Regions from separate parts of the Streptosporangium sp. NPDC053982 genome, predicted to be linked through region 3. Evidence: riboswitches for the same ligand, from Rfam matches in the RefSeq annotation. Region 3 holds a riboswitch; each other region holds the start of a gene.
The links. Region 3 has a riboswitch for cyclic di-AMP ahead of ACZ6W9_RS06725 (C40 family peptidase). Riboswitches for the same ligand answer to the same signal wherever they lie in the genome.

Region 1: linked by a shared signal. The riboswitch ahead of ACZ6W9_RS10270 (glycoside hydrolase family 25 protein) and the one ahead of ACZ6W9_RS06725 (C40 family peptidase) in region 3 are both predicted to bind cyclic di-AMP.
Region 2: linked by a shared signal. The riboswitch ahead of ACZ6W9_RS04800 (C40 family peptidase) and the one ahead of ACZ6W9_RS06725 (C40 family peptidase) in region 3 are both predicted to bind cyclic di-AMP.
Region 4: linked by a shared signal. The riboswitch ahead of ACZ6W9_RS15555 (C40 family peptidase) and the one ahead of ACZ6W9_RS06725 (C40 family peptidase) in region 3 are both predicted to bind cyclic di-AMP.

The regions. Positions count from the first base shown of each region.
Region 1 is NZ_JBVJKQ010000005.1:147,843-155,238, reverse strand. It holds gene ACZ6W9_RS10280 (GNAT family N-acetyltransferase) at 1-395, opposite strand, end outside; gene ACZ6W9_RS10275 (hypothetical protein) at 437-1,246, opposite strand; cyclic di-AMP (ydaO/yuaA leader) riboswitch at 1,857-2,006, shown strand; gene ACZ6W9_RS10270 (glycoside hydrolase family 25 protein) at 2,018-2,767, shown strand; gene ACZ6W9_RS10265 (cytochrome P450) at 2,855-4,057, opposite strand; gene ACZ6W9_RS10260 (AfsR/SARP family transcriptional regulator) at 4,242-7,396, opposite strand, start outside.
Region 2 is NZ_JBVJKQ010000002.1:436,757-444,152, reverse strand. It holds gene ACZ6W9_RS04820 (ATP-dependent Clp protease ATP-binding subunit) at 1-877, opposite strand, end outside; gene ACZ6W9_RS04815 (histone-like nucleoid-structuring protein Lsr2) at 1,167-1,496, opposite strand; gene ACZ6W9_RS04810 (RDD family protein) at 2,840-4,237, opposite strand; gene ACZ6W9_RS04805 (amino-acid N-acetyltransferase) at 4,326-4,970, opposite strand; cyclic di-AMP (ydaO/yuaA leader) riboswitch at 5,308-5,461, shown strand; gene ACZ6W9_RS04800 (C40 family peptidase) at 5,467-6,516, shown strand; gene ACZ6W9_RS04795 (helix-turn-helix domain-containing protein) at 6,735-6,902, opposite strand.
Region 3 is NZ_JBVJKQ010000003.1:316,907-324,302, forward strand. It holds gene ACZ6W9_RS06705 (AMP-dependent synthetase/ligase) at 1-1,558, shown strand, start outside; gene ACZ6W9_RS06710 (glycosyltransferase family 4 protein) at 1,673-2,803, opposite strand; gene ACZ6W9_RS06715 (M48 family metallopeptidase) at 2,800-4,137, opposite strand; gene ACZ6W9_RS06720 (hypothetical protein) at 4,134-4,922, opposite strand; gene ACZ6W9_RS06725 (C40 family peptidase) at 5,035-5,598, opposite strand; cyclic di-AMP (ydaO/yuaA leader) riboswitch at 5,681-5,839, opposite strand; gene ACZ6W9_RS06730 (VanZ family protein) at 6,329-7,033, shown strand; gene ACZ6W9_RS06735 (response regulator transcription factor) at 7,102-7,396, shown strand, end outside.
Region 4 is NZ_JBVJKQ010000008.1:22,456-29,851, reverse strand. It holds gene ACZ6W9_RS15575 (O-methyltransferase) at 269-922, shown strand; gene ACZ6W9_RS15570 (Uma2 family endonuclease) at 1,037-1,621, shown strand; gene ACZ6W9_RS15565 (branched-chain amino acid aminotransferase) at 1,828-2,922, opposite strand; gene ACZ6W9_RS15560 (3-isopropylmalate dehydrogenase) at 3,100-4,146, opposite strand; cyclic di-AMP (ydaO/yuaA leader) riboswitch at 4,288-4,520, shown strand; gene ACZ6W9_RS15555 (C40 family peptidase) at 4,508-5,212, shown strand; gene serA (phosphoglycerate dehydrogenase) at 5,873-7,396, opposite strand, start outside.

The sequences.
Region 1 (7,396 bases), on a different contig from region 3:
GGGCGGGCCGAGACCGCCGAGGCGGCCACCCAGCCGAGCACCTGGCCGGTGCCGGTGTCGCAGGCCACGTGGCGCAGGTGCGGCAACCTGGCCGCGGTGAAGCCCTCCCAGCTCGGGGCGAGGGTCTCGAAGCTGGCCTGGCCGGTGTCCAGCCCGGCCTGATAGATGGCCAGCACCTGTTCGGCGTCGCGTCGGCGCATCGGCCGGATCTCCACCCCCGGCGGAGCGTCGGGCCCGGCGGCCTGGGCGGTCGCCGGTCGCGCGCCGGGTTCCTCATGGCCGGCCGCGCCGGAGCGGCCCCGCCCGAAGGCATCCTGCTCGTGGCCGTCGGCCGTCCGACCGGCGGCGTCCTGGGCCGGCACGGAGCGGCGGCCGGTGATCTCATCGTGCGCCATTACCGGTGCTCCTTCACTCGCGGGTGGGCGCGGCCCCCAGGTTAGGGAAGGTCGTTGCTTCTGCGGTAGTCGTTCCACGCCCGGACGCAGAAGTCGTGGCGCCAGTCGTCCGGCCGGAAGTCGCGGCAGGCGTAGGCGGTGTCGAACCGGAGCCCCACGCCGCCGGAGCCGTCGTGGCCGCCGGGACCGGCGGAGGTGTCCCGGGCGTCACGGGCGTCACGGGCCGGGGCACCGGGGGCGCCACCGTCGGCCCGGCCCCGCGGTCCGGCCTCGGGGGCGGGCGCCCCCGGGCCGTGCCCGTGCCCGTGCCCGCGGTCGTGCGGGGCGTGCGGCGGGCGCGAGAGGCCCCGTGTCTCCCGGTGGCCCGGCCCGCCGCCTCCGGCCCCGGCCCCCGCCTCCGTTCCCGCTTCCGTCCGCGTAGCGGCCTCCGGCGTACGGCGTGCCGCGGCGTGCCGCCGCTCCTCCCCCGGGGCGCGGCCGTCCGGGGTGTCCGCCGCGTCGGCCCGGGGCCGCACCAGGCGTGGTTTCAGCTCGCGGACGACCATGACCCTGCCGGGTTCGGCGGAGGGCGTGCGGGCGGCCTGCGGCGGGTGGACGACCGCGGTGCCGTGCGGGGCGAGCGACGGCGCGGGCAGCGGGGCCGCCACGGCGGAGGGCCGGTCGTCCAGCGGGGACCGGCCGGAGGTCCAGACGCCGAGCCCGGCGGCCGCCAGGAAGGCGCCGATCAGCGCCGGGCGCAGCAGCCGGTCGCGCCGGAGACGCGGACCCGTCCAGGAACGCGGCCGTTCCCCGGCCGGGTGGCGCGGCCGACCGGCGAGGGCGATGCCGGCGTCCACCAGCGAGCCGTGCATGAACGGGTCTCCGGGGCTCTGCGCCGGACCGTCGTACCGGGCCTCGGGGCGGACCGGCGGACGGGACGGGGACGCGGCGGACCCGGGCGGGCCGCCCGGGGGCCCGCCGTACGGCATGCGACCGCGGGGGCCCGCACCGGAACCGCGCCCGCGGGCCGGACCATGATCATCCTGCATCTCGCCTCCCCGTCGCCGGATCCGATCTCCCCCCAGCCTGCCGAACATCACGGTCCGTACGCGTCAGGTAACGGCGCGCTCTTACGGAGCTGTTACCAAGGGGACACCACGAATCCCTACAGACCGGACGTATGGCCGAGATGCGGCCGCCGTGGCGACCGCCGGGAAGTCCGGTCGCCACGGCGGGCGGCCCGGTTCCCGCCCGGTCCGGGGCGGTGAGGCGTCAATTTTTACCATGGGCCCCGATCCCCTGCGGGCAGGGTGGTCCGACACCCTCCGGATCACCGGCGCGATCCGCTCCGCCGCAGGTCACTTGCCCTTTCCGTGGGGCAACGCATACCTTTTGTCATCGCGGCGCGAAAGCCGCCCCAGCGGCACGAGAGCCGCTCCATCGACCGGACCCGACGCCGTTTCCGTGGCAATGCCCGCCGACGGTGTGCGGACGCCGAATCCGCGCCTTCCCAGCGGAACCGGGGACCCACCTTTTCCGGGGTGAATCGGACGATCTCCCATCGATGCGTCCGTAGGGCACTTCCATGCCCGAACCCGACAGCTAACCCGGTAGGCGACATGGAAGCAAGGAGCCGACACCCCATGCGCAACCCCCGGATCAGCACGCTCGGAAACCGTCTCGGCCTGGCCCTCGCGGGCACGGTCCTGACCGGCGCCGCCCTCGGCGGCATCGCCCCCGTCACGGCCTCCGCCTCGCCCGCCGGGCACATCGCGGCCGCCCAGCGCGTCTCCCAGCAGGAGGCGGGCCCGCTCACCTACGGACTGGACGTCTCCAACTACCAGCCCGCCTACGACTGGAGCGTCAGCTCCGCCCAGTTCGGCATCATCAAGGCCACCGAGGGCACGACGTTCCGCGACCGCTCCTTCGCCAGGCACTGGAGGGAGCTGGACAAGAAGGGCATCGTGCGCGGGGCCTACCACTTCGGCCACCCGGGCAACGACCCGATCGCCGAGGCCGAGCACTTCCTGTCCGTCGTGGACGCGCAGCCCGCCAGGCGTGGCGACCTGCTCGTCCTGGACCTGGAGGCCACCGACGACCGCTCCGTCGAGCAGGTCAACGCCTGGGCCAAGGCGTGGCTGGCACACGTGAAGGCCAGGACCGGCGTCACGCCGATGTTCTACAGCGGCCTGAACTTCGCCGAGACCTACGGCGCGGGGTTGGAGCAGTACCCGCTGTGGGTGGCCGCCTACGGCCGGGAGAAGGGCGCCGTGACGCCCCCGGCCGGCTGGAAGGCGTGGACGATCCACCAGTACTCGGACTCGCCCATCGACCAGAACGTCTCCGCGCTGAGCCCGGACCAGCTCCGCGCCCTGGGCCGCCGGTCGGCGTGACCGGCGGGCCGGGGCGCCGGCCGGCCCGGTGTCCGTCCCACCCGGACCACCGGGTGGGACGGACACCGCCACGCCCGCCCTCGGCGGTCAGGCGTCCCAGGTGACCGGGAGGCTCTTCACCCCGAAGATGTCCGCCACCTCCGGGCGCAGCGCGACCTCCTCCGCCGGTACGGCCAGGCGCAACGAGGGGAAGCGGTCCAGCAGCGCGGGGAACGCGACCCGCATCTCGACCCGGGCCAGCTGCTGCCCCAGGCACTGGTGGACGCCGTGGCCGAAGGCCACGTGCCCGCCCTCCCGCCTGCGCAGGTCGAGCACGTGGGGGTCGGTGAAGCGCTCGGGGTCGCGGTTGGCGGCGTGGTTCGACAGGACGACCGTCGTACCGGCCTCGATGATCCGGCCGCCCAGCTCGACGTCCTCCAGCGCCGTCCTCATGAACATCTTGGCGACGGTCAGATACCGCAGCAGCTCCTCCACGGCCCCGTCGGTGAGCGCCGGATCGGCGCGCCACGCGGCGAGCTGCTCCGGCTCGCGCAGCAGCGCGAAGGTGCCCAGCGCCAGCATGTTCGCGGTGGTGTCGAGCCCGGCCGCCAGCAGGATCAGGCTCATCCCCCTCAGCTCCTCGTCGGTCAGGTCGCCGTCGGTGAGGTCGCTGAGCACGTCGTCGGTCGGGGCGGCGCGCTTGGAGGCCACCAGCTCCGCGAGGTAGCCCTGGGTCGCGGTGTAGGCCGCGAACAGGTCCTCGTCGCTCGTCTCCCCGTTGAGGAACTTGTCGATGTTCTCCTGGAAGGAACCCCGGTCCTCGTACGGCACGCCCAGCAGCTCGCAGATCACGACGGCGGGGATCGGCTTGGCGAACGCGGTCACCAGGTCCGCCGGCGGCCCGGTCTTCTCCATGGCGTCTAGGTGCTCGGCGGTGATCTGCTCGATCCGCTCGGTGAGCAGGCGCATCCGCCGTACGGTGAACTTCCCCATCAGCGGTTTGCGGTACCGGCTGTGCCGCGGGTCGTCCATGAGGATGAACTCGCCCGGTCCCGCCGGAGGGACGGTCTCCACGCCGCTGTAGTCGATGTACGGGTGATGGAGCATGAACTCCTTGCGCGAGCTGAACCGCGGGTCGGCCAGGACCGACCGGACCAGGTCGTACCCGGTGACCAGCCAGCCCCGGTGCCCGTCGGGGAAGACGTAGCGGCTGATGGGGCCCTGCTCGCGCGCCTCGACCAGCTCCGACGGCGGGTCGAAGGGACAGCCGGGCCGGCGCTCGGCGGGCAGCCCGGTGACGGTGTGTTCCATGGTGGTTCCTCTCGTCGGCCTTCAGGGCCGGGTCTCAACGGCGTCCACCATCGCCCGCCGCGCTGACACCGGGCCGTCGCCGTACTGACACGGCCGCTGACACGCCCGCCGGCGCCGCCCCGCGCCGGACCCGGTCGCCGCAGGGACCCCGGCGGCGTCCGCGCCGCCGACCGGCGCGCGACGCTCACGGGCCGAGGGCGGTCTCGGCCAGCTCGTGCCAGTCGCGCCGCCGCCCGTCGCGGATCGCCTCGGCGAACGCGGTCCCGCCGAGGCGGCTCCGTGCCTCCCCGGCGATCCTGGAGACGTCCGGCTGCGAGAGATCCGGGGTGCCGCGCACGGCGTCGCTCGCCGCGAGCAGCCGCGCGGCCCGCTCGTGGTCCCCCCGGCGCAGCGCGAGATCCGCGATCCCGACCAGCACCCCGGCGATCGCCTGCGGATATGCCGTCTCCACGGCCGCGCGGAGCGCCTCGCTGCGGTGCGCGCGGGCCTCGTCGAGGTCATCGGCGAGGTAGCCGTACAGGTCAGAGGCCCTGACGCGGAGCCAGACGTCCGGTTCCCCCTCCTCGCTCAGCGTCGCCCGGGCCGCGGCCAGGTGCCGGCGCGCCTGGTCCGGCTCGCCGCGCCAGCGCGCCAGTTGCGCCTTCGAAAGCGCCAGCTCGGCGAGCACGTACGCGTCCGGCCAGGCGATCCCGTCCGCGCACCGCTGCGCCTCGGCCATGGCGGAGGCGCAGGCCCGCTCATCGCCCAGCAGCCAGTACAGCTGGGCCTGTCGCGCCCGCAGGCCGACCACGTCCTCGGCCGCGCCGACCTCGGTCAGCGCCACGACGGCCTCCTCGTAGTGCTCGCACGCGCGCGCGAACTCACCGCGCATGGCGAGCCGGTCGGCCAGGAAGGCCAGCGCCAGCGAGATCCCCGACCGTTCTCCCAGCGCGCGGAACTCGGCGAGGGCGATCCCGGCGTCGGCGTCCACGCCGGTCTCGTCGCCGCCGTGGGTGAGCCGCAGCCGGCCGCGCGTGAGCCTGGCCTGCGCGCGCACCCACGGATCGTCGTCGGCGATGAGCGGCTCGAACGCGGGCAGGAACTCCGCCGGCTCCCGCAGCATCCGCTCCAGCGGCGCGACGAACCCCAGCAGCGGGTTACTGTGCCCGCCGCGCCGGGTGAGCCGGTGCGCCCGCAGGATCCACTCCCGTGCCCGGTACTGGTCGCGGCCGGGCCCGGAGGTCGCGAACACCGTCACCAGGAGGTACGCCATCGCCCGCACCTCGTCGGGCACCTCACCGGGCGCCTCGTCGGGCAGTGAGGCCGCCGCGACGCTCAACTCGGCGCCCTCGGTCCGGTACCCGCTGAGGAACCAGTACCAGCCCACCGCGGTGACCAGCCGCATCGCCTCCCCTGCCCATCCGGCGGCGATCGCCCGGCGCAGGGCCGCGCCGATGTTGTCGTGCTCGGCTCTCAACACGGCCAGCCACTCCAGCTGCCCGGCCCGGCGCAGATGCGGCTCGGCCGTCTCGGCCAGTTCGGTGAAGTGGGCGAGGTGCGCCCGGTGCGCCCGCTCGATCTCCCCGGCTTCGGCGAGCCGGTGCGCCGCGTACTCCCCGATGGTGTCGAGCATCCGGTAGCGCGGCGCGCCGTCGCCGCCGGCGATCAGCAGCGACTTCTCGGCCAGCGCGGTCAGCAGGTCGAACACCTGCTCCCCGCCGGACGCGCCGTCCCCGCACACCCGTTCGGCCGCCTCCAGGCTCGCCCCGCCGGAGAACACCGAGAGCCGCCGCAGCACGCGGCGTTCGGCCTCGGTCAGCAGATCCCAGCTCCAGTCCACGACCGCGCGCAGCGTCCTGTGCCGGGGAAGCGCCGTACGGCTGCCGCCGTTCAGCAGGCGGAACCGGTCGTCGAGCCGGTGCGCCAGCTGGTCGACGGACATGGTGCGCAGCCGCGCCGCGGCCAGTTCGATCGCCAGCGGCATCCCGTCGAGAGCCCGGCAGATCCGCGCCATGGCCGACAGGGTGCCCGCACCCGTGCCGATGTCCTGGCGCACCAGACCCGCACGGTCCCGCAGCAGCCGCACCGCGGGCGAGGACCCGGCCTCGGAGGGGTCCGCTCCCTCGGCGGGCGACGCGAGCGGTCCGACCTGCCACAGCACCTCCCCGATGATGCCGAGCGGTTCCCTGCTCGTGGCGAGGATCCGCAGCCTCCGGCATTCGCCCAGGAGCCGGTCCGCGAAGGCCGCGGCGGCCTCGATCACGTGCTCGCAGTTGTCGAGAATCAGCAGGGTCGCGCGCTCGCGGAGCGCGGCGGCGAGCCGGTCCGCCGGTTCCCCGCCCCGCGCGCCGCCGAGCAGGCCCTGGTCGCGCAGGCCGATCGCGGTGAGCGCGGCCTGCGCGAGGTCGCCGTCCGCCCGCACCGGGGCCAGCTCGACCAGCCACGCCCCGTCCGGCAGCCCGGCGAGCATCGTCCGGGCGGTCTCCGTGGCCAGCCTGGTCTTGCCGGAGCCGCCCGGCCCCGTCAGGGTGACCAGCCGGTGCCCGCGGACGAGGGCGGCGACCGCGGAGACGTCGTCGTCCCTGCCGACGAAACTCGTCAGCTCGGCGCGCAGGTTCGTCCCGCGGTTCTCCGTACGCCCGCCCGGCTCGCCCGGCTCGCCGCGGAGCAGCGCGACGTGCAGGGCGGAGAGTCCGGCCGACGGGTCGGCGCCCAGCTCCTCGGCGAGCCGCTCGCGTGTCCGCCGGTACACGGCCAGCGCCTCGGCCGTGCGCCCCGCCTCGGCGAGCGCCCGCATCAGGGCCGCTGCGAACCCCTCCCGCAGCGGATACGCGGCGACCAGCCCGGTCAGCTCGGAGACCAGCTCCGGACCGCGGCCGAGGCGGAGGTCCGCCTCCACCCGGTCCCCCAGCGCGGTGACACGGAGCTCCTCCAGGCGCGCGACCGCGGCGTCGAACGCGTCGCTGTCGCGCGGCGCGATGTCCGCCATGGCCGTGCCGCGCCACAGCGCGAGGGCCGAGCGCAGCAGCTCCGCCCGCGCCGCGGGCCCGGCGGCGCGGGCCAGGCCGGTCAGGTGCTCGAACCGGCACACGTCCACGGCGTCGGGGTCGACGACCAGCCGGTACCCGCCGGAGTCCGCCTCGATCGCACCGTCCGGCAGCGCCCTGCGCAGCCTGGACACCAGTGCCTGCAGGGCGTTCGCCTCGTCCGCGGGCGGCCGCCGCCCCCAGATCCAGTCGACCAGCCTCGCCCGCGTGACGGCCCGGCCCGGTTCGAGGGCGAGTACGGCCAGCAGCGCGCGCAGCCGGACCCCGGGGACCTCCACCACGGCCCCGTCACCGTTCCGGACCTCGAACGGTC
Region 2 (7,396 bases), on a different contig from region 3:
CGCCCGCGCCCACGAGCGTGTGCAGCTCGTCGATGAACAGGATGATGTCGCCGCGGGTGCGGATCTCCTTGAGCACCTTCTTGAGGCGCTCCTCGAAGTCACCGCGGTAGCGGGAGCCCGCCACCAGCGCGCCGAGGTCCAGGGTGTAGAGCTGCTTGTCCTTGAGCGTCTCGGGAACCTCGCCCTTGACGATCTTCTGGGACAGGCCCTCGACGACGGCGGTCTTGCCGACGCCGGGCTCACCCACCAGGACCGGGTTGTTCTTGGTCCTCCGGGAGAGGACCTGCATGACCCGCTCGATCTCCTTGTCGCGGCCGATGACCGGGTCGAGCTTGCCCTCGCGGGCGGCCTGCGTCAGGTTGCGGCCGAACTGGTCCAGGACGAGGGAGGTCGACGGCGCCGACTCCTGCGGGCCGCCCGCGGCGGCCGGCTCCTTGCCCTGGTAACCGTGGAGCAACTGGATGACCTGCTGCCGGACGCGGTTGAGGTCCGCCCCCAGCTTCACCAGCACCTGGGCGGCGACGCCTTCGCCCTCACGGATGAGGCCGAGCAGGATGTGCTCTGTGCCGATGTAGTTGTGACCCAGCTGCAAGGCCTCACGGAGCGACAGCTCAAGGACCTTCTTGGCGCGCGGGGTGAAGGGAATGTGCCCCGAAGGCGCGGACTGTCCCTGGCCGATGATCTCCTCGACCTGCTGACGCACACCTTCGAGGCTGATGCCGAGGCTCTCCAGAGCCTTGGCGGCAACGCCTTCACCTTCATGGATCAAGCCAAGAAGGATGTGCTCCGTACCGATGTAGTTGTGGTTGAGCATCCGGGCCTCTTCTTGGGCCAGGACGACAACCCGCCGTGCGCGGTCGGTGAACCTCTCGAACATCTCGTCGCTCCTCACAGAGCGGTCAGGCAGGTCCGGGATATCCGGGCCCTGTCATCCCGCATGGTAGCCCTGCCCAGACGACCGCTCTATGAACGAGACGTTCCCCGGGAGCAGGGCGTTCACCCTCCATCCAACTACTTAACGGGGGTGAGATGTTCCCGCTACGCCGCAAGCGAACGCCGTTTATAGACGATCAAACGCGTCATGCGGTCATGGCCGCCACCGGACCCCACCGTGGCCGCCATAACCGCATGATTCAACGATCCCGCGAGCAGTCGCGCGACTCCCGCTAGTGAGCCGCTTCGTACTGCTCGACGATCTTGGAGGCGATACGGCCGCGCTCGCTGACATTAAGGCCGTGCGACTTCGCCCAGGCCCGGATGTCGGCACTCTTCTCCCGCGTGAGGGCCCTGCTGCCGCCCGCGCGGCGGCGACGCGGAGCCGCACCGGAACGGCGGGCGCCCTGCACGAAAGGCGACAGGGAGTCGCGGAGCTTCTTCGCGTTTACTTCACTGAGATCAATCTCGTAGCTCGTGCCGTCAATCGCGAAGGCGACCGTCTCATTGGCCTCGCCCCCATCGAGGTCGTCGATGAGAATCTCCTGGATCTGCTTGGCCATCTACGCAATCCTTTCGCGGAGTATTGTTTCATTCGCTAGCCAAACATATACCCGCCATCGGGGGGCGGCAATTCCGGGACCCCGGCGATTCTCCCGGGAACCCGACCGGAACCGGACGGCGGGCGATCATCCGTCCTGGGGGCCGGGGACGTCCTCCCGTTTTGCCGGGCGCCGACCGGCGGCTTCACTGCGAAGAAGCTTGACCACTCCGTAGATGAAGGCCCCGCCGACGACCACCGGGGGTATCAACGCGGACAATACGTCGTTCATTCGTCCTCGCTCCGCACCGTGGGTGACTTTTGGGGACCGTGGAATTCCGGGGGCGGCGTGCCCGCCCGCGGGCCGGGAAGCCGCTCGGGCCATGGGCGTCCGCCCAGGCACGACCTTAGCGTCACCGGCGGGCGGCACGGGCCCCCGGGACCGCCCGTCTCCACCTTAATGCTTCTCTCCAGCCGTCTTACCGGTTGCCGTCTGTAAAGCCCCTGGGAAAAAACCGACAGGGCGATCATCTGATGATCACTCTGCCGAAAAACCAATGTCAACTGCGGCCACTTGACAGCCGCCCCCTCCCGGCAGCCCCGGAAACCCCCTGCTCACAAGGGTTTTTCGGCCGCAACAGAAAAGATCTTGCTGAAGCTCCGGATCATCATCGCCGGGTCGGCGGCGGTAATGTCAAGAGGACGGGAACGCTCGGGTGGAGCCCCGTCGGACCTCGCCCTCTTCGGCGGGCGGCGGGTTCCGCGGCACGCCTTCGGCCCGCGGAACAAGACGGATCTTCGTCGCTTTCTTCCCAAGCCTACGGCCCTCAGGCGCAAGGAACATAGTCGTAGCCCTTATAACCACCAAACCACCGGGCAGGCGGTGTACCGGCTAACCCGGGCCGGATCCGCGAGAACGCCTTCCCGGGCATGCAGGGAAGGCGAACCCGCATTCCCCGCCGCTCCGGGAGAAGACGCGGGAAGTCGCCGGAGGCCACGGTGCGGCCCGCCCGCCGGACGCCATTCGCCGGATGTCACGGAAGTTGCCCGGGTAACTGTCACCCCATTGACGTCCTATAGGCACCCGGAGTGACGGCACAGCCGATCCGCGGGGTTTGTCGTGACCCGGAAGCACCCCTGGAAGGCTCCATAACGCCCTCTCCGGGGATCCCGCCCGAGAAGTGGCCGGAAGAAGGCCATAACGCCCTCGAGGGCGCGTACGGGTTCATGGCCCGCCGCAGTCGTCTCCGAACGCCGTTACCGTCCCTTCCGGGGGTACCGCTACCCCTCTCGTTTCCCTCCACACACGAAAAAACGGGGCCGGCGGTTCAACCCGCCGGCCCCGTTTTTGGGGAAGTTCCGGAACTACTTGGTCTTCACGACCGTCGTCGCGGCCGCCTTGTCGTGCAGGCACTGGCGCAGCGGCTTGTCCCACAGCTGCCAGAGCACGTTCACCAGAGAGAAGATCCCGATGATGTAACCCACGACGGGGATGCCGCGCAGCATGCTCGGACCCCACAGGACGCCCGCCCGGCTCATGGCCTTGTTCGAGGGGAGCCCGCGGGACTGGGGCGCCCCGCCGATCGGGACGACCCGGATGCCCATGACCATCTTGCCGACGGTCTGCCCCGTCGCCTTCAGCATCAGGAACTCGTAGACGAAATAGATCAGCCCGCCGACGAGACCGATGAGGAAGGTCGCGAGGAACAACCCGCTGCCGAGGCTGTACTCCCCGGTCTCCATGTTGAAGGACGGCTGGGTGACCAGGATCCCGGTCAGCACGAGCGTGACGATGAACGTGGGGATCGCCAGGATCACACCGTCGACGATGCGGGCGACCAGGCGCTGCCACCACTCGGCGAGCGGGGCCGACACGCCCGGCGCGTGGCCGCCGTCGCCCCACTGCGGGGTGTAGCCCTGCTGGCCGTAGCCCTGCGGCTGAGCGCCGTAACCGGGCTGCTGGCCGTACTGGGCGCCGCCGTAGCCGGGCTGGCCGTACGCCTGCTGCTGGTCGTAGGAGGGCTGCTGGCCGTAGCCCGGCTGCGCGCCCTGCTGGCCGTAGGCGCCCTGGTCGTACGACGGCTGCTGCCCGTAGGCGCCCTGGTCGTAGGAGGGCTGCTGGCCGTAACCGGGCTGCGCGCCCTGCTGGCCGTACCCCGGCTGCGCGGCCTGCTGGCCGTAACCGGGCTGGGCGGCCTGCTGGCCGTAGCCCTGCTGCTGGTCGTAGGAGGGCTGCTGGCCGTAACCCGGCTGCGCCCCCTGCTGGCCGTAGGCGCCCTGGTCGTAGGACGGCTGCTGCCCGTACCCCGGCTGCGTCCCCTGCTGGCCGTAGCCCGGCTGGGAGTTCTGCTGGCCGTAGGCGCCCTGGTCGTAGGACGGCTGCTGCCCGTAGCCGGGCTGCGCGGCCTGCTGGCCGTAACCGGGCTGGGCGGCCTGCTGACCGTAGCCCTGCTGCTGGTCGTAGGAGGGCTGCTGGCCGTAACCCGGCTGCGCCCCCTGCTGGCCGTAGGCGCCCTGGTCGTACGACGGCTGCTGCCCGTACCCCGGCTGCGCGCCCTGCTGGCCGTAACCGCCGGGCTGGCCGTAACCGGGCTGGTTCTGCCCGGGTCCGGTGCCGTCCGTCCGGTACCCCACCACCGTCGCGTCGGGGTCGAGACCCCCGGGGCCCTGACCCGTGTCGTGCGAGCCGTATCCGGAGTGTCCCGACGGGGTGCGATCGCGGTCGGGATCATCCTGCGGATACGGCGGCTGTCCGTTGGTCACCGCGTCACCTCACTTCGACTACGCATGCGGCGCATTCGAGACTCACATGCACGTTGAAGCACAAGGTATCGAGATAGTCGTCCGAGAGTCACCTTTTGTCACAGTCACAACTGCGGTCATCACGCTTGACCAGGGGCGGTAGATGAAGCAGCATCCGCGTGTTCCCCAGGGTGTTCGGCTTCACGTGCTCCAGGTCGAGGAACTCGGCGACGCCCTCGTCGTAGGAGGCGAGCAACTCGGCGTAGACCTCGGGCGAGACGGGCGTGCCCTGGATCCGCCGGAAGCCGTGGCGCGCGAAGAAGTCGACCTCGAAGGTGAGGCAGAAGACCCTGCGCAGGCCGAGTTCGCCGGCCGTGCGGATCAACGCCGAGACGATCATGTGGCCGATGCCCTGGCCCCGGCACGCCGGATCGACGGCGACGGTGCGGATCTCGGCGAGGTCCTCCCACAGGACGTGCAGCGCCCCGCACCCCATGACGGCCCCGTCCCGCTCGGCCACCCAGAACTCCTGGACGTCCTCGTACAGGGTGACCGTGGCCTTCTCCAGCAGTCGCGGCCCGGCGCCGCCGTAGGTGTCGACCAGCCGCCGGATCGCCCGCACGTCCGGCGTGCGGGCGCGCCGGACCGTGACCTCGCCCGTGGCCCCGGCCGTGACCCCGCTCGCCGACCCGGCCGTCGCCCCGGTCCCGTCCGTCAGGGCGTCCGCCGGGGAGGGTTCCGCAACCTGCTCCATGACCGATCAGCGTACGTCCTCGGCGCACCCCCATTACGGCCCAGCCGTAACTTCGGTCACAACGGCACCGCCCGGCTCCCGGTGTCACCCCCGTCGCGCCCGGCCGGAAACCCCGGTGACGGCGGCCGTTCGCCCTCGGCATGGACCGGGGCCTGCGGCTACATGGGTGGTATGCCGCTCATAGCGACATGGATCCAGGTTGACAGGCATGAGGATCATGAAAGTATGTGATCTGCCTGTGACTTTCCGGTTGTGAAAGCTCTACCGACTTTGTGGTTCTGGTTGAGCATGAACCTCCAATTGCACTAATGTCCGTGCTCGATGTCAGCTTCCCCGAAAAGCTGACCCGCCGAATCCCCGGACCCGGGGAGCCGGGGACCCACCCTCCACGCGTCCCCAGGGGTGAATCCGAGCCGTCACCGGCGTGCTCGGTAGGGCTGCCTCCGGCCCGAACCCGTCAGCTAACCCGGCAGGCGGCCGAGAGAGGAGCCCGTTGGTGAAGCGCACGCCGCGCCGTGGCAGTGGACGTCCAGCCGGACCCGTCCCGATGCGGGAGCGCGCCTCCCGTCGCCTTTCCGGCCGGACGGCCTCCATCGGGCTCGCGTTCACCCTCCTCGCGGTCGGCGCTCCCATGACGTCCGCCGGTGCGGACCCGAAACCGGACCTCCGGCAGCTCGCCAAGCAGGTCGAGAAGCTCCACGTCGAGGTCGAGACGCTCGCCGAGCAGTACAACGGCGCACGGGTGAAGCTCAAGCAGGCGCAGCGCGCCGCCGAGGTGGCCAAGAAGAACCTGTCCACCAGCGAGACGGAGCTGGAGTCCCGGCGCACCAAGGCGACCCTCCTCGCGCAGAGCACCTACATGTCGGGGGGCCTGGGCTCCACGCTCGCCTTCACCCAGTCGAGCGACCCCGACACCTTCCTCGACCAGGCCGCCACCAGCTACGCCCTCCAGCAGCGGCAGAGCGAGGAGGTCGCCCAGGTCGCCCAGGCGCTCAAGGTCGCCGAGCAGGCTCGGGCCAGCGCCAGCGCCCGGTCCACCGAGGTCAAGAAGCTGCTGGGCGAGCTCGGCGACAAGCGTTCCAAGATCGAACGCCTGGTCGGCAAACTGGAGGGCAACCTCTACCGGGAGGTCCGCGACCGCGCCCAGAGCATGCAGGGCCGGGCGACCAGGCTCACCGTTCCGGTCGTGGGCCAGGGCAAGGCGGCCGAGGCGGTGCGCTGGGCGCTCACCCAGCAGCTCAAGCCGTACGTCTGGGGCGCCGAGGGACCCAACTCCTTCGACTGCTCGGGGCTGGTCCTGTGGGCCTACCAGAAGGTCGGCATCAGCCTGCCCCACTACACCGGTGACCAGTGGACCGCCGGCACCCACGTCTCCCGCGACCAGCTGCGCCCCGGCGACCTGGTCTTCTTCTACAGCGACCTGCATCACGTCGGGATCTACCTCGGCGCCGGCCTGATGATCCACGCCCCGCAGACCGGTGACGTGGTCCGCATCGCCCCCATGGGCAACCGGCCCTTCGCCGGGGGCGTGCGCGTCGCCGACTGAATCCGGCCGGCGTACGGCCGGGCCGGACGGGCATGGGCACGGGCACGCGATCAGCCGGATGCACGGCCTGACCCGACGGGCGTATGACCGGCCGGGTGCACGAACCGGCCGGGCCGGACGGACACGGACACGGACACACGATCAGCAGGGTGCACGGCCTGACCGGGCGGGCCACGACCGGTCGGCCGGTGCACGGCGGACCGGCCGGGTGTACGGCGTCAGATCAGGCGGCGGCGGGCGGCCCAGGCCACCGCCTCGATCGCGGTGGCCACGCCGATGCGGTCACAGATCCCGCGCAGCCTGCGCCGGACCGTCCGGCCGCTGATGTCGAGGCGGCGGCCCACCCTGTCGACGGTGACGCCCTTGGCCAGCTCGGCCAGGAGCACGAGGTCCTCCTCGCTGAGATCGATATCCTCAGTGCCCGGAAGACTTTCGCCGCGGCGGGAATCCACTTCCGGATATGCCATCTAGCAACTCCCCCCGAAACGGGACTCAGGCGTGAGCACGCTGGAATCGATGTCGCCCGTCAGGAACGGTAAACGCCCCGTTCAAAGGTCGTCAAGCTCTGCTCTTCATAGAGATGGCCCACACTATTGACAGAGTGGGCGTTACATGAAGTACTCATGATATGTCGGGCCCATTGTGATTAAGTGGCGGCCGAGCCGGAGGGCGCGCCGCCGGACCGCCGTCGCGCCCGGGGCCCGCGCCAGGCGTGTCCGCGATCTGTCCGCAGCCTGCCCGCGGCATGAGCCGAGGTCATCGCCATGATGCACCCCGGAGCCGCACCACGGGGCCAAGCCGTGGACCATTCCGTGGACCACCGCGGGTCCTCCGCCGGGACGAGCCGCACGGCCGGCGCCCGCCGCATTTCCCGCAGAAA
Region 3 (7,396 bases):
CCGCTACGAGTGGACCGTCGCCGACTACGCGATCTGGGCCGCCGGCGCGGTGGGCGTCCCGATCTACGAGACCTCCTCCGCCGACCAGGTGAAGTGGATCGTCTCCGACAGCGGCGCCAGGGCCGCCTTCGTGGAGCTCGCCTCGCACGAGGAGACGGTCCGCGAGGTGACGGACGAGCTGCCGGACCTCAAGGACGTCTGGCGCATCGACGGCGGGGCCCTGGAGGAGCTGAGCGCGGCCGGGGCCGGGGTGCCCGACGAGACCCTGACCGAGCGCAGGACCTCCCGCGGCATCGCCGACCTGGCCACCATCGTCTACACCTCCGGCACCACCGGCCGGCCCAAGGGCTGCCGGCTGACCCACGACAACCTGCTGTTCACCGCGCGGAACGTGGCGGCCGGCCCGCTGGAGGCCCTGTTCACCACCGAGGACCGGGCGGCGCTGCTGTTCCTGCCCCTCGCGCACGTCTTCGCCCGCATGATCGAGATCGTGCTCGTCGAGACGGGCACCGTCATCGCCCACACCCCCAACATGAAGAACGTCGCGCCCGACCTCCAGGCCACCATGCCGACGTTCCTGCTGGGCGTGCCCCGGGTGTTCGAGAAGGTCTACAACGGCGCCGAGCAGACGGCCGCCGCCGGCGGCAAGGGCAAGATCTTCCACGCCGCCGTCGACGTCGCCATCGCCTGGAGCCGCGCCGAGTCCGCGGGCGGCGCCGGGCTCGGCCTGACGGTCAAGCGCGCCGTGTTCGACCGGCTGGTGTACCGGAAGCTCCGCGCGGCCACCGGCGGGAAACTGTCGGCCGCGGTGTCGGGCGGCTCGGCGCTGGGCGAGCGGCTCGGCCACTTCTTCCGCGGCGCGGGCATCGAGGTCTTCGAGGGCTGGGGCCTGACCGAGACCTCCGCGCCGTCCGCGGTCAACATGCCCGGTGCCAACAAGATCGGCACCGTCGGCAAGCCGTTCCCGGGCGTCACGCTCGCCGTCGCCGACGACGGCGAGATCCTGATCAAGGGCCGTCACGTCTTCCACGGCTACTGGAAGGACGAGAAGGCCACCGCCGAGGCGATCGACGCCGACGGCTGGTTCCACAGCGGCGACGTCGGCGAGCTGGACGGGGACGGCTACCTCCGCATCACCGGCCGCAAGAAGGAGATCCTCGTCACCGCCGCCGGCAAGAACGTCGCGCCCGGCCCGCTGGAGGACCTCATCCGCGCCCACCCGCTGGTCAGCCAGGCGATGGTGGTCGGCGACGGCCGGCCGTTCGTCTCCGCGCTCGTGACCCTCGACCCCGAGGCCCTCGAGCAGTGGAAGAAGACCAACGGCAGGGAGGGGGCCTCCCTGGCCGACCTCAGCACCGACCAGACCGTCCTCGCCGAGGTGCAGAAGGCGGTGGACACCGCCAACCGGTCGGTGTCCAAGGCCGAGCAGATCAAGAAGTTCACGGTGCTCGACACCGACCTCACCGAGGAGACCGGGCACGTCACGCCCAGCCTCAAGATCAAGCGCAACCTCGTGATGCGCGACTTCGCCGACCGGATCGACGCCCTGTACGGCTGACACCGTACGGCCGGCCGCACCGCCGGCGCCCCCGCCGCACCGCCTCCGCCCGGCCCGTCGCGGGCCGGGCGCCGCCGTACGAGGTCCCCGGCTCACAGCCCGGCGGGCGCCGGCTCACGACCCGGTGGACGCCGGGTCCCGCAGCAGTTCGGCGAAGCGGGCGGACACCAGGTCCCAGCCCCACTCGCGGGTGACCCAGTCGCGCCCGCGCTCGCCCATCTTCCGCGCCCGCTCCGGGTCCTCCAGCAGCCCGGTCACGGCCCGCGCCACCTCCCGCGGGCGGGTGCCGTCCACCACCACGCCGGTCTCCCCCGGTAGGACCGCGTCCGGCGCGCCGCCGGAGGAGCCCGCCACCACGGGCAGGCCGCTGGCCGACGCCTCCAGGTAGACGATGCCGAGCCCCTCGACGTCGATGCCGCCCAGCCTGGTACGGCACGGCATGGCGAACACGTCGCCCGCGTCGAGGTGGGCCGGCAGCGCGGCCCACGGCACCGGCCCGGTGATCCGGACCGCGTCGCCCAGCGGCCGGGCCAGCCGTTCCAGGGTGCGGCGGTACGGGCCGCCCCCGACGATCACCAGCACGGCCTCCGGCACGGCTCGCAGCACGAGCGGCCAGGCCCGCAGCAGGACGTCCTGGCCCTTGCGCGGTACCAGCCTGGACAGGCAGACCACGACCGGCCGGTCCCCCAGGCCCAGCGCCGCGCGCACCTCATGCCCGCCCGCGCCGGGCCGGAACGCCCCGGTGTCGACGCCTGGCGCGAGCCGGGCCAGCCTGCCGGAGGGGATCACCCGCTCCAGCCTCCGCCGGGTGTACTCCCCCAGGTAGGTGACCACGTCGGCGTGCCCGCCGATCCTCGCCAGCAGCCCGCGGGCGCCGGGGACGCCGGCCCAGGCCGCCTCGTGCCCGTGGGTGACCATGACGATCCGGCGGGCCCCGGCGGCGCGCATCGCGGGCGCGAGCAGCCCGAGCGGGGCCGCCGCCCCGAACACCACCGTGTCGCAGCCGTACGCCGCCACGACCTCGGCGGCCCGGCGGGCGACCCCGCGCGTGGGCAGCATCAGCGAGGTGGGGTGGCGCACGACCGGGTACGGCCGGCGGGCGTCGAAGTCGTCGCAGCCGGGCCAGCGGGGGGCGTAGACGACCACCGAGTCCGGCGGGCGGCCGTCGGCCAGGCCGCGCACGAACGCCTGGATGCCCCCGGGCCGGGGCGGGAAGTCGTTGGTGAGGAACAGCGCGCGGCTCACGGCTCCGGGACGCCGTTCAGCCGGGCCCATGAGCGCGCCATGGCGATCCGTTGCGGCGTCGTCGGGTGAGAACCGTAGAGGACGTATTCCAGGAAGTCCGGCGACAGGTCGGAGACGTTGGTGACCGACAGGCGCCGCTGCATCGCGGCGAACGTCTCCGGGTCGCGGGTCAGCTCCAGCGCGTGCGCGTCGGCGCGGGCCTCGATCTGCCTGCTGACCAGGTTCTGCGCGGGCCCGGACAGGACCGTGGCCAGGCTCAGCAACCCCATGATCAGGCCCACGGCCCGCGGGTCGGCCGCCGAGGCGACGCCGGCGCGACGCCGTACGGGGCCCGCGGCGAGCACCAGGTACAGCAGGCAGGCGCCGAAGGCGGCGCCCAGCCCCCCGACGAGCGTGCCGTACAGCACGTCGCCCGCCTTCGCGTGGCCCAGCTCGTGCGCCACCACCAGCTCGACCTCTTTCGCGGGCGCCCGGAGCAGGGTGTCGTAGACCACGATCCTGCGGGTCGCGCCGAACCCGGAGACGTAGGCGTTGAGCGCGGTGGTGCGCCGGGAGGCGTCGGCGACCAGGACGTCCTCGACGGGCACGCCGTCGCGGGCGGCCATGGCCAGCAGGTCGTCGCGCAGCGGCCCGGCCGCCATCGGCGTGAAGTCATTGAAGATCGGCTCGATGACCACCGGGTAGGCGAAGGACGCGGCCACGGTCAGCGTGAACGCGCCGGCCGCGGCGGGTATCCACCAGCGCCGGAAGCGCCCGGCCAGCACCGTCACGGCGAGCACCATGATCGCGAGCAGCGCGGTCCGGACACCGATGTCCTTGAGCCGGTCCGCGGTCCAGGAGGGCCAGGTCTGGGTGGACAGGCCGTAGGCGCGCAGCTGCGTCTCCGACCACATGCCCAGCGGCCAGCGTAGGGCCTCGACCGCCGCGGACAGCCCGGCGACGCCGAGCAGCGCCCGCACCCACCGGGGTCCGCGCAGCCGTCCGAGCAGCCGGGCGCCCAGCGGGGTTGCCACCAGCACCCCGGCGACCAGGAGGGTCAGCCCGAGCGAAAGGTAGGCGGGCGCGGTGAGCGCGGCGTCGAACGCCTCGGAGCGGGCGATCTGCCCGGCGGTGAAGTCGCGCGCCGGGTCGGGCGCGACGGCCGGGGCGGCGGACGGCAGGGCCCGCCAGGGCGTGGTGAGCGCCACGACCGCGACCGTGGCCGCGCCCAGGGCGGCCAGCGCCCATCCGGCGGGCCGCCACCCCCCGGGCACGACCGCCGCCGCTGCGGCGTCGGCCGCATCCGGCGCGGCCGATCGCCGGGACACCGCCCTCGGGCGTGGGGAGGACGTCAACCCAGCTCCCTTCTCAGGTGGTCGCGCCAGCCGGCGGCGAACTCCGCCGGGGACAGGCCCAGCACATCGCCGACATCGCTACCGTAGAGCCTCACCAGCGTCCGCTCGCCGTACCGCCGCGCGACGTAGTGGCAGGCGAGCCACGCCTCCTCGTACGCCTGCGCCCGCCGGGGGGCGTCCGCGGCGAAGTCGGCGGGGCCGGGGAGCCGCTCGGGCAGGCGGCCCGCGCGCACCTCGGCGGCCAGTTCGGCGGCGGCCGCCGGGACCGCGATCCCGGCGTCACGGTAACCGACGTAGTCGGCGAACCCCTCCGACAGCCAGACCGGCACCCGGCCGCCGCGGGTGGCGCCGGTGGCCACGTGGGTGAGCTCGTGGGCGAGCACCACGTCCCGGCCGGTCCCGCTCAGCCTGGCGTACCCCGACGGCAGGACGATCACCCGGCCCGCGTCGGCCAGCGCGGCCAGGCCGGCGACGGCGGCGGGCGCGGCGCCGGCCAGCGCCGCCGCCTCTGCGTCGTCCGCGGGGAACAGGACCACCGCCCGGACCGGCCCCCAGACGTCGAGGACCGTACGGCGGGCGCGGTCGGCGCCGGCCGCCAGGTCGGCGAGGCGGGCCGCCGGGACGCGGTGGCCGATCACGACGGAGTGCTCGCCGCGGACGGTGACGGAGCCGCCGGGCCACGGGTCGCGCGGCGCGGGGAACGGGCCCGCGCCGGTGGCCAGGGCGGCGACCGCCAGTGTCAGGGTTCCGGCGAGCACGGCACGACGCTCTGTCGGGACGCGCACACGTCCGATGTTAGCGACCGGCCCCGGACGCGCGGCGGCCCCGCCCGTCCCTTCGAAGGGACGGGCGGGGCCGTCTTCCCGGTCGCTCCAGGGGGGCGGCGGCCGGGATCCGTCAGGCTCCGGGACGGACCGCCCCGGAGAAGGAGGACCGGTAGTACCCCTTCAGGGGGACGACCCTGACGGTCTTGCCGCTGCTCGGGGAGTGGACCATCTTCCCCTTGCCGACGTACATGCCCACGTGGCCCTTGCCGTAGAAGAACAGCAGGTCACCGGGGCGCAGGCTGCTCCACGAGACCTTCTTCCGCACGGCTCGGTACTGACTGTTCGTGACCCTGGGGAGGGAGACGCCGGCCTTGCGCCACGCGTACCGGACGAGACCGGAGCAGTCGAACGCGCCGGGACCGGAGGCTCCCCACCGGTACGGATCGCCGATCTGCTTCTTGGCCGCCGAGACGGCCTTGGACGCCTTCACCTTCTGCAGTGCGGTCCTGCTCAGCGTGGTCTTCTTCGCCTTCGCCGTCTTCTTGGCGCTGGTGTGCGCCGCGGAGGCGGCGGAGGCGGCGACCGGCCTCTCAACCTGAGAGGCGGTGCTCCTGACCTGGAGAACGGGACCGGTTCCCGTGTCGGCCAGCGCCGCCGGGGAGCCCATCGTGACCGCTCCGGCCGAGGCCGTCACGGTGAGGGCGAAACCACTGGCGCAAACGCGGAAAAAGCGCGACGAACGGGGGTTACGCGGGGTGGTAGACAGGATTTCTCCTTGGGACTTCCGCTGACGCCTACCGGGTTAGCTGACGGGTTCGGGCCGGGAAGAAGCCCTACGGCGCGTCGGGCGCGCCGATTCACCCCTGGCCGCGTGTCGGGCCGGTGGGTCCCCGGTTCCGTGCCTCCTGGCTGCACGGATTCGGCAGGCCGTCGCAGGTGGGAGCGTTCCTCGCAGGGTGCGACGGCCGAATGGATCTTTATGGATCTTTGACAGGCGCCGGCATGACGGGCCGGGCCCGGCGCGGTGGCATGGCTTGCTCGCCGCGACGCCAGAAGTTACCCCTGTTTCCCAGGAGAGGGCAAAGGAATCACAAAAGATACATAGATCGAAAACGCCTCGGGCGATCGACGGGCCACTGTTCAGGGGCCGATTTCACCGGGCAAATATGACGCTTGTCACACTTCCGTGATCAGTCCGAAAAATCATGGCTTTTGTGACGTGAATCACGTGATGGTAACGATCATTGACGGAGCGTGCGACCGGCCGTGCCGCCGCCCCGCCGTCCCGCTCCGCCGCCCCGCCGTCCCGGCCCGCGGCGGGGGCCGGCCGGGGACGACCGGGGACGACCGGGGACTCCGTGTATCGCCGGCGTATCGAAAATCGCATACGTCCCCGCAACGGCCCTCCCCCTTCGATGGGAGGCATGAACCGGAGTGCATCCCTGTCAGCACCGCCCCGCCGTACGCGCGGGATCGTGCTCGCCTGCCTGGCGGTCCTCGGCCTGGCGGGCGTGGCGTTCGTCCTGCGGCGGCCGCTCCTGATGGCCGCCCCGAGCTGCGCGGCCGGCCGGTGGCACGGCTGCCTCGGCACGGAGAACGGCGTGCTGCTCATGACACTGGTCGCGGTGCCGCCGTCCGCCCTGGTGGCGTGGGCTCTGGCGCGCGTCCGGCGTGCCGCCGGCGCCGCGTCGGCGTGGCGGACGTCGCTGGCCGAGGTGGGCATGGTCCACGGCACGGTGCCGTTCGTATGGATCACCATGATGCCCGGCCCGGAGGCCGGCGTCGCCCCCGGCCGGGTGAGTCTGCTCCCACTGCAGGATCTGCCCACGATGGGGCCGCTCGGCATCGGCGGCAACCTGCTGATCTTCGCGGCGCTGGGGTTCTTCGCCCCGATGCGGTTCGCGGCGCTGGCGTCCGTACCGCGGATCCTCGCGCTCGGGGCAGGCTGCTCGATCATGGTCGAGACCGCGCAGTACGTCCTGCGGCTGGACCGGGTGTCCTCGGTGGACGACGTCCTGCTCAACGCCGCCGGCGCCGCACTGGCCGCCCTGGCGTCGCACCGCTGGTGGCGCACCGCGGCGGAGGCTCCGCCGGGCCGGTCCCGCCCCGAGCCGGCGCCGGTGGGCTGAGCCGAGTGCCCGCCGCGTACAGGTCCTCGCATACCCCGGCGATATGCCGGGCCGCCTAGGCTTCCGGCATGCGCGTACTGATCGTGGAGGACGAGCCGTACCTGGCCGAGGCCGTCCGTGACGGTCTGCGGCTGGAGGCGATCGCCGCCGACATCGCCGGCGACGGCGACTCCGCCCTGGAGCTGCTCAGCGTCAACTCCTACGACCTCGCGGTCCTCGACCGCGACATCCCCGGCCCCTCCGGCGACGAGATCGCCCGGCGCATCGTCGCCTCCGGCAGCGGCATCCCGATCCTCATGCTCACCGCCGCCGACCGGATCGACGACAAGGCCTCCGGGTTCGAGCTCGGCGCCGACGACTACC
Region 4 (7,396 bases), on a different contig from region 3:
GTCCGCCGCGTGTCCGTCCGGCTCCCCAAGGTCCGCGGAGCCCGGCAAACAAAAAGACCCCTCACGGACGTGAGAGGTCTGCGCGCCGGCGTTGTCCCTTTTTCAGCCGGCGCGCCTGCCGATAATGAGCAGACCGTAGAACATGGTGACTCGGAGTCTACCCATACTCCACCACCATCTGACACGTACATCTCACCATCCGGGACACGCGCCGCGCCGACGGATGTTTTCCGGTGTCGGAACCCGGTGGGCGGCAAGAATGGCCGCCATGAAGGCGACTTACATCGACCCGGCGATCGGGCAGTATCTGCTGGCGCACACCACGCTCCCCGACGATGTGCTGGACGCGCTGGCCATGGAGACCCGCGAGCTGACCGGCGAGGGCGCGAACATGCTCGTCTCCCCGGACCAGGGGCGCTTCCTGACGATGATCACTCAGATCAGCCGCGCCGCGAACGTGGTGGAGGTGGGCACCTTCACCGGCTACTCCTCCATCTGCATCGCCTGCGGGCTCGCCCCCGGCGGCAGGCTGACCTGCTTCGACGCGAGCGAGGAGTGGACGGACGTCGCCCGGCGCTACTGGGACAAGGCGGGCGTCGCCGACCGGGTGGAGCTGCGCCTCGGCCCGGCCGCCGAGCGGCTCGCGGAGCTGCCGCCGTGGCAGGGCGTGGACCTCGCGTTCGTCGACGCCGACAAGGCGGGCTATCCCGTCTACTACGAGCTGCTGATGGAGCGACTCGTCCCCGGCGGGCTGATCCTGGTCGACAACACGCTGTGGGGCGGACGGGTCGCCGACCCCACGGCCGACGACGAGGAGACCCGGGCGATACGCGAGTTCAACGACCTGGTCACGGCGGACGACCGGGTCACGTCGATCATGCTGCCCATGGCCGACGGGCTCACCGTGATCAGGAAGAGCTGATTCGAAAACACTGGCGAGAGTCTCTCCGAATCCGGGGCGGGGGCGCACCTTTGCCGTTACTTTGGGTGGCGTCTCGGATACGTTACGCCCGCCCCCGGAGGGAACGGTGAAGCCATGGCCAAGGCGCTGGAACGACCTGCCGCGGAGTCGGCACAAGAGGACGACCTGGAAAAATTCCTTCCAGAGATGCAGGAAAGATGGCCCGATCGGCGCGTCGAGCTCATCAACGGCCGGATCGTGGTGAGGGAGTTGCCGAGCAGAACCCATAACACCATCGTTTTCTGGATCCTGGGGCAGATCTTCGGGTTCGTGACCGAGCGAGGCTGGTTGATCTGGAACGACATCATGCTTCACCTGGGCACGCAGAGCGACCGGTATCGTCCTGACCTGACCATCGTCCCGGCCGAGCCCCGGATGTGGGATCAGAACGAGGTCCACGGCGACTCGACACTCCTCGTGGTGGAGGTGGTCTCGTCAAGCAGCAGCAATGACGATCACGTCGTGAAACCACGAAACTGCGGGCGAGCGGGTGTTCCGCTCTACCTGGTCATTGATACGTTCCAGAAGCAGATCCGCCTTCTCAGCGGTCCCGGTGAAGCCGGTTACACCCAGGAGGTCGTCATCAAGTTCGGCGCTTTCCTCGACCTGCCCGCACCCTGGGATCTGACCATCGACACCAGCAAGCTGGTCAATGAGTAGACCCCGCGCACAGAGTCCGGCCATTGTCGGCTGAACTCTCTCGCGCCGATGCCCGGAAGCCCTCCGAGGACCCGCTTCCGCGCCATGAACGTCCGGCGGTCCGGGCTCTTCACGGTTTTCCCCGCAGGCCTCCTGTGCTTGGTCGACTCTGGGACAGAGGGCGGGTGGCGCGGGGATGCCCGCGCCGCCCGCACCCGGACGTCCGCTCAGCAGATCTTGTGGACCCAGTGGTAGGGGTCGGGGCGGGTGCCGTACTGGATGCCGACCAGTTCCTCGCGGATGCGGGTGGTGACCGGGCCCTGGCCGCCGTCGCCGATCGTCCAGGCGCGGTCGGCGCCCTTGACAGTGCCGACCGGGGTCACGACGGCGGCGGTGCCGCAGGCGAAGACCTCGGTGAGCTCGCCGGACTCCGCGCCCGACTGCCACTCCTCGATGGACAGGCGCCCCTCCTCGGCGGTCAGGCCGAGGTCCGCGGCCATGGTGAGGATCGAGTCGCGGGTGATGCCGGGCAGGAGGGTGCCGGTGAGGGCGGGGGTGAGGAGGCGGTCGCCGTAGACGAAGAAGAGGTTCATCCCGCCCATCTCCTCGACGTAGCGGTGCTCGTTCGCGTCGAGCCAGACCACCTGGTCACAACCCTCCGCGACGGCCTGGCGCTGGGCCACGAAGGCGGCGGCGTAGTTGCCGCCGCACTTGGCGAACCCGGTGCCGCCGGGGGCGGCGCGGGTGTACTCGGTGGACAGCCAGACCGAGACGGGCCGGCTCCCGCCGAAGTAGGAGGCGGCCGGGGAGGCGATCACCATGTAGGAGTAGGTCGAGGACGGGTGGTTCACCCCGAGCGCCGGCTGCGTGGCGATCATGAAGGGGCGCAGGTAGAGGCTGTGGCCGGAGGTGGTGGGCACCCAGTCGCGGTCGGTCTGGACGAGCAGCTCCAGCGACTCGACGAACGCCTCCTCCGGCAGTTCGGGCATGGCCATCCGGCCCGCCGAGAGGTTGAACCTGGCGGCGTTGGCCTGCGGCCGGAACGACACGATCGAGCCGCTCTCCTGGCGGTACGCCTTCAGTCCCTCGAAGAACTCCTGGGCGTAGTGGAAGACCGCGGTCGCCGGGTCGAGGCTCAGCGGGCCGTACGGCATGAGCCGCGCGTCGTGCCAGCCCCGGCCCTCGGTGTAGTCGATCCGGATCATGTGGTCGGTGAAGACCTGGCCGAATCCGGGGTTCGCCAGTACCTGCTCGCGCTCGGCCGCGGTGCGAGCGTGGTCGGAGTGCTGCACGTTGAAGCTGAGCTTCTGAGCGGTGGCCATGGCGGGAATCCTTCTCTTCGAGTCGAACTGCACCTCAGTCCATTCTGCGATGGACTGGATACCGGGAAACTACTGCATCTAGGACAAAGTCGGCAGTGGACGTGGCACTGCGGACAAAAAGCAGCGCCCGGCGGCTCGCGGAGCCGCCGGGCGCGTGGGTGAATCGAGCAGGCGGCCTCAGCCGGCTACTCGCGCGACGATGTCGTCGCCGATCTCGTGGGTGGTCCGGCCCGCCCAGCCGGTCTGCCGCTCCAGGAGGTCGTCGGCCACGGCCTGTTCGATCCGGGCGGCCTCCTCGGACAGGCCGAGGTGGTCGAGGAGCATGGCGACCGACAGGATCGTGGCGGTCGGGTCGGCCTTGCCCTGGCCCGCGATGTCGGGCGCGCTGCCGTGGACCGGCTCGAACATGCTCGGCGCGGTGCGGTCGGGGTTGACGTTGCCGCTGGCCGCCAGGCCGATTCCTCCGGCGACGGCGGCGCCGATGTCGGTGAGGATGTCGCCGAAGAGGTTGTCGGTGACGATCACGTCGAACCGCTCCGGCTGCGTGACGAAGAACATCGAGGCCGCGTCGACGTGGCAGTAGTCGGTCTGGACCTCGGGGTACTCCTGGCCGACCCGGTCGAACGTGCGGGCCCAGAGGTCTCCGGCGTAGGTGAGCACGTTGGTCTTGTGGACCAGCGTGATCTTCCGGCGGGGGCGGCTCCGCGCCTTGTCGAAGGCGTAGCGGACGACGCGCTCGACACCGAACGCGGTGTTCAGCGACTCCTGTGTGGCGATCTCATGCGGGGTGTCCCGGCGCATCACGCCCCCGGTCCCGGCGTACAGCCCCTCGGTGCCCTCGCGGACGACGACCATGTCGATGTCCTCGGGCCGGGAACCGCCGAGCGGGGTCTCCACGCCGGGGAAGAGCTTGACCGGGCGGAGGTTGACGTAGTGGTCGAGCCGGAAGCGGAGCTTGAGCAGCAGGTCGCGCTCCAGGACGCCGGGGGGCACGCTGGGGTCGCCGATCGCGCCGAGCAGGATCGCGTCGTATCCGCGCAGCTCGTCCAGAACAGCTTCGGTGAGGACCTCACCGGTCGCGTGGTAACGCTTGGCGCCGAGGTCGTAGGTGGTGGTCTCGGCCTTGGCGCCGACCGCTTGGAGGACCTTCAGCCCCTCGGCGACGACTTCCACTCCGATCCCGTCGCCGGGGATGACTGCCAGGCGAATGTTGCGCGAGTCCATGTTCGCACCCTACCGGTTTGTCTCGACTGCCGAACACCCATCTCACGCTACGGACAGAACGGCGTGTCACAAACCCTTGATCGATTTGTCCGACTTTGCGACGTATTGACCGATTCATGAACCTTCGTTATGGTCCTCCCATTCGTATCGACGCCTAATCCCCGTGGGCCACCCCCATGTCCGGCCCCGGGGAGCCGGGGACCCACCTTCCGGAAAACCCGGGGCGCCGGAACACATGACTCCGCTGTCAGCGAGCGCGTTCCGGCTGCCCACACGGGTTTTCCTTGGGGCGAATCAGCGCGTTTCCCGCGCCGTAGGGCGGCCTCCACGCCCGAGCCCGACAGCTAACCCGGCAGGCCTTATGGAAGGAACCACCCTGTCCGGCAAGTTTTTCCCCCGTGCCCTGTCCATCGTCGCCGCCGGCACCGCCGCGCTCGCGACCCCCGCCGCCGCCATGGCGGACACCCCGGCCCCCTCACCGGTGGTCGCCCCCTCACCCACGCTCTCCGCGGCCCTCCCGGCCGCCGTCCCCACGCCGGCCCCCGCCCCCGCGGCCGCCGCCGAGTCCGGGTCCACGTCCGAGCCCGCGAAGGCCGCCCCCGCCAAGGCGATCGTTCCCGCCTGGAAGCAGGCCGTGCGGTGGGCGATGTCCAAGCGCGGCGTCCCCTACGTCTGGGGCGGCACCGGCCACGGCGGCTTCGACTGCTCCGGCCTGATGCAACGCGCCTACCGCGCCGCCGGCATCAAGCTCCCCCGGGTCACCTACGACCAGTACGCGGCCTTCCACAAGAAGGTCTCCTGGAAGAACCTCAAGCCCGGTGACCTCGTCTTCTTCAGCGGCCTCGGCCACGTCGGCATGATCAGCCGGCCCGGCTACATGGTCCACGCCCCGCGCACCGGCGACGTCATCCGCGAGGAGAAGCTCAGCTCCTGGCGGCGCAGCGTCTTCGCCGGGGCCGTCCGCCCCGACCGCTCTGGTGTCAAGATCTCGATCGAGAACGGCACCATGACGACCGGCAAGGACACCGGGAAGGACGACAAGAAGGGCGACGCGAAGGACGCCTGACGCGGCGCGGGAGACCGCCGGCCCCGATCCCGGCCGGCGGTCTCTCCCGGTCACTCCGGGCCGGTCGATCCGGGCCGGTCACTCCAGGCCGGTCACTCCGGGCCGGTCGATCCGGATCGGTCGATCCGGGTCAGCGGATGGGCACCCCGCCGTTGTCGCGCCGGTCCAGCGCGGTCTGCAGCGCGTCGGCGGCCTCGTCCTTGCTTTCTTCCGGACGGTTCCAGGGATACATGTCGTACATGACAAGCCTCGTCTCGTTCACGGGCGAGCGGGAAATGTGATGGGGGACTCCGGTCACGAGTCCGACCGGGCCTGGGGCCGCGGATCCGGGACGCGGATCCGCGACGCGAAGGTGAAGCCGGCGAACGCCATCGCACCGCGGCGAGGTGCCGGCCTGTCCGTCAGGCCCCGCCGCGGCAGGTAAGGATTACGAGAACCTGGCGCATTTCCTGTCACAGTACCCGCCCGCCGGAACGCCGTCTCGCCCGCCGTACACATTTCTCACATGATGAGACGACAGCGCGCGCTCCGCGTGACGGCCCGTCCCGCCGTGCACGCCCGGGATCCGCTCCGCCGTACGGGCTCGGGTCCGCTCGCCGTACGGGCTCGGAGACGTCTCCGCGGGCCCCCGCCGTACCGGGGACCCGCGGAGACGGCGGGCTAGTCGGCCAGGTCGACCGAGCGGCCGCTGTCGGCGCCGATCTCGGCGGCGATCTGGTCCACCACGTCGGCCGGGATGGCGGTGTCGACGGTCAGCGCGATGAGCGCCTTGCCGCCCTTGACGTCACGGGCCACCTGCATCGAGGCGATGTTGATGCCGTGGTCGCCCAGGATGCGCCCGACGACGCCGACGACGCCGGGACGGTCGCTGTAGGCGAAGAACGACAGGTGGTCGGTCGGCTCGATCTCCATCTGGTAGCCGTTGACCTCGACGATCTTCGTGATCTGCCGCGGGCCGGACAGCGTGCCGGAGACCGAGACCGTACGGCCGTCGGCGAGGACGCCGCGCACGGTCACCACGTTGCGCCAGTCGGGGCTGTCCGGGCTGGTGACCAGCTCGACGGTCACCCCGCGGTCCCTGGCGAGCAGCGGAGCGTTGACGTAGGTGACGGAGTCCTCCACCACGTCGGCGAAGACGCCCTTGAGCGCGGCCAGCTCCAGCACCCGGACGTCGTGCGCGGAGATCTCACCGCGGACCTCGACGTCCAGGCGGGTGGCGACCTCGCCGGCCAGCGCGGTGAAGACCCGGCCGAGCTTCTCGGCCAGCGGCAGGCCGGGCTTGACGTCCTCGGCGACGGCGCCGCCCTGGACGTTGACGGCGTCCGGCACGAACTCCCCGGCAAGGGCCAGCTTCACGCTGCGCGCGACCTGGGTGCCGGCCTTCTCCTGGGCCTCGTGGGTGGAGGCGCCCAGGTGCGGGGTGACGACGACCTGGTCCAGCTCGAACAGCGGGCTGTCGGTGACCGGCTCCTTGGGGAAGACGTCGACGCCGGCGCCGGCGACCCGGCCCTCCTTGATCGCCGAGTACAGGGCGTTCTCGTCGATGATGCCGCCGCGGGCGACGTTGATCAGGCGCACCGTCGGCTTGACGGCCCGCAGCTCCTTGTCGCCGATGAGCCCGATGGTCTCCTTGGACTTGGGCAGGTGCACGGTGATGAAGTCGGCCTCGGCGAGGGCCTCCTCCAGCGACACCAGGCGAACGCCCATCTGCGCGGCGCGGGCCGGCTGCAGGTAGGGGTCGTAGGCGATCAGCTCGACCCCGAACGGCTGCAGGCGCTGGGCGACGAGCTGGCCGATCTTGCCGAGGCCGAGGATGGCGACGACCTTCTGGTCGAGCTCGACGCCGGTGTACTTGGAGCGCTTCCACTCGCCGCCCTTGAGCGCGGAGTGCGCCTGGGCGACGTTGCGCGCGGAGGCGAGGATCAACGCGACGGTGTGCTCGGCGGCGCTGGTGATGTTGGAGGTCGGGGCGTTGACGACCATGACACCGGCCTTGGTGGCGGCCTCGACGTCGACGTTGTCCAGCCCGACGCCGGCGCGGGCGACGACCCGGAGCTTCGGCGCGGCGGCGATCGCTTCGGCGTCCACCTGGGTGGCGCTGCGCACGATGAGGGCGTCGACCCCGGCGAGGGCGGGCAGGAACTGCGCGCGGTCGGCGCCGTCGACGTGGCGGACGTCGAAGTC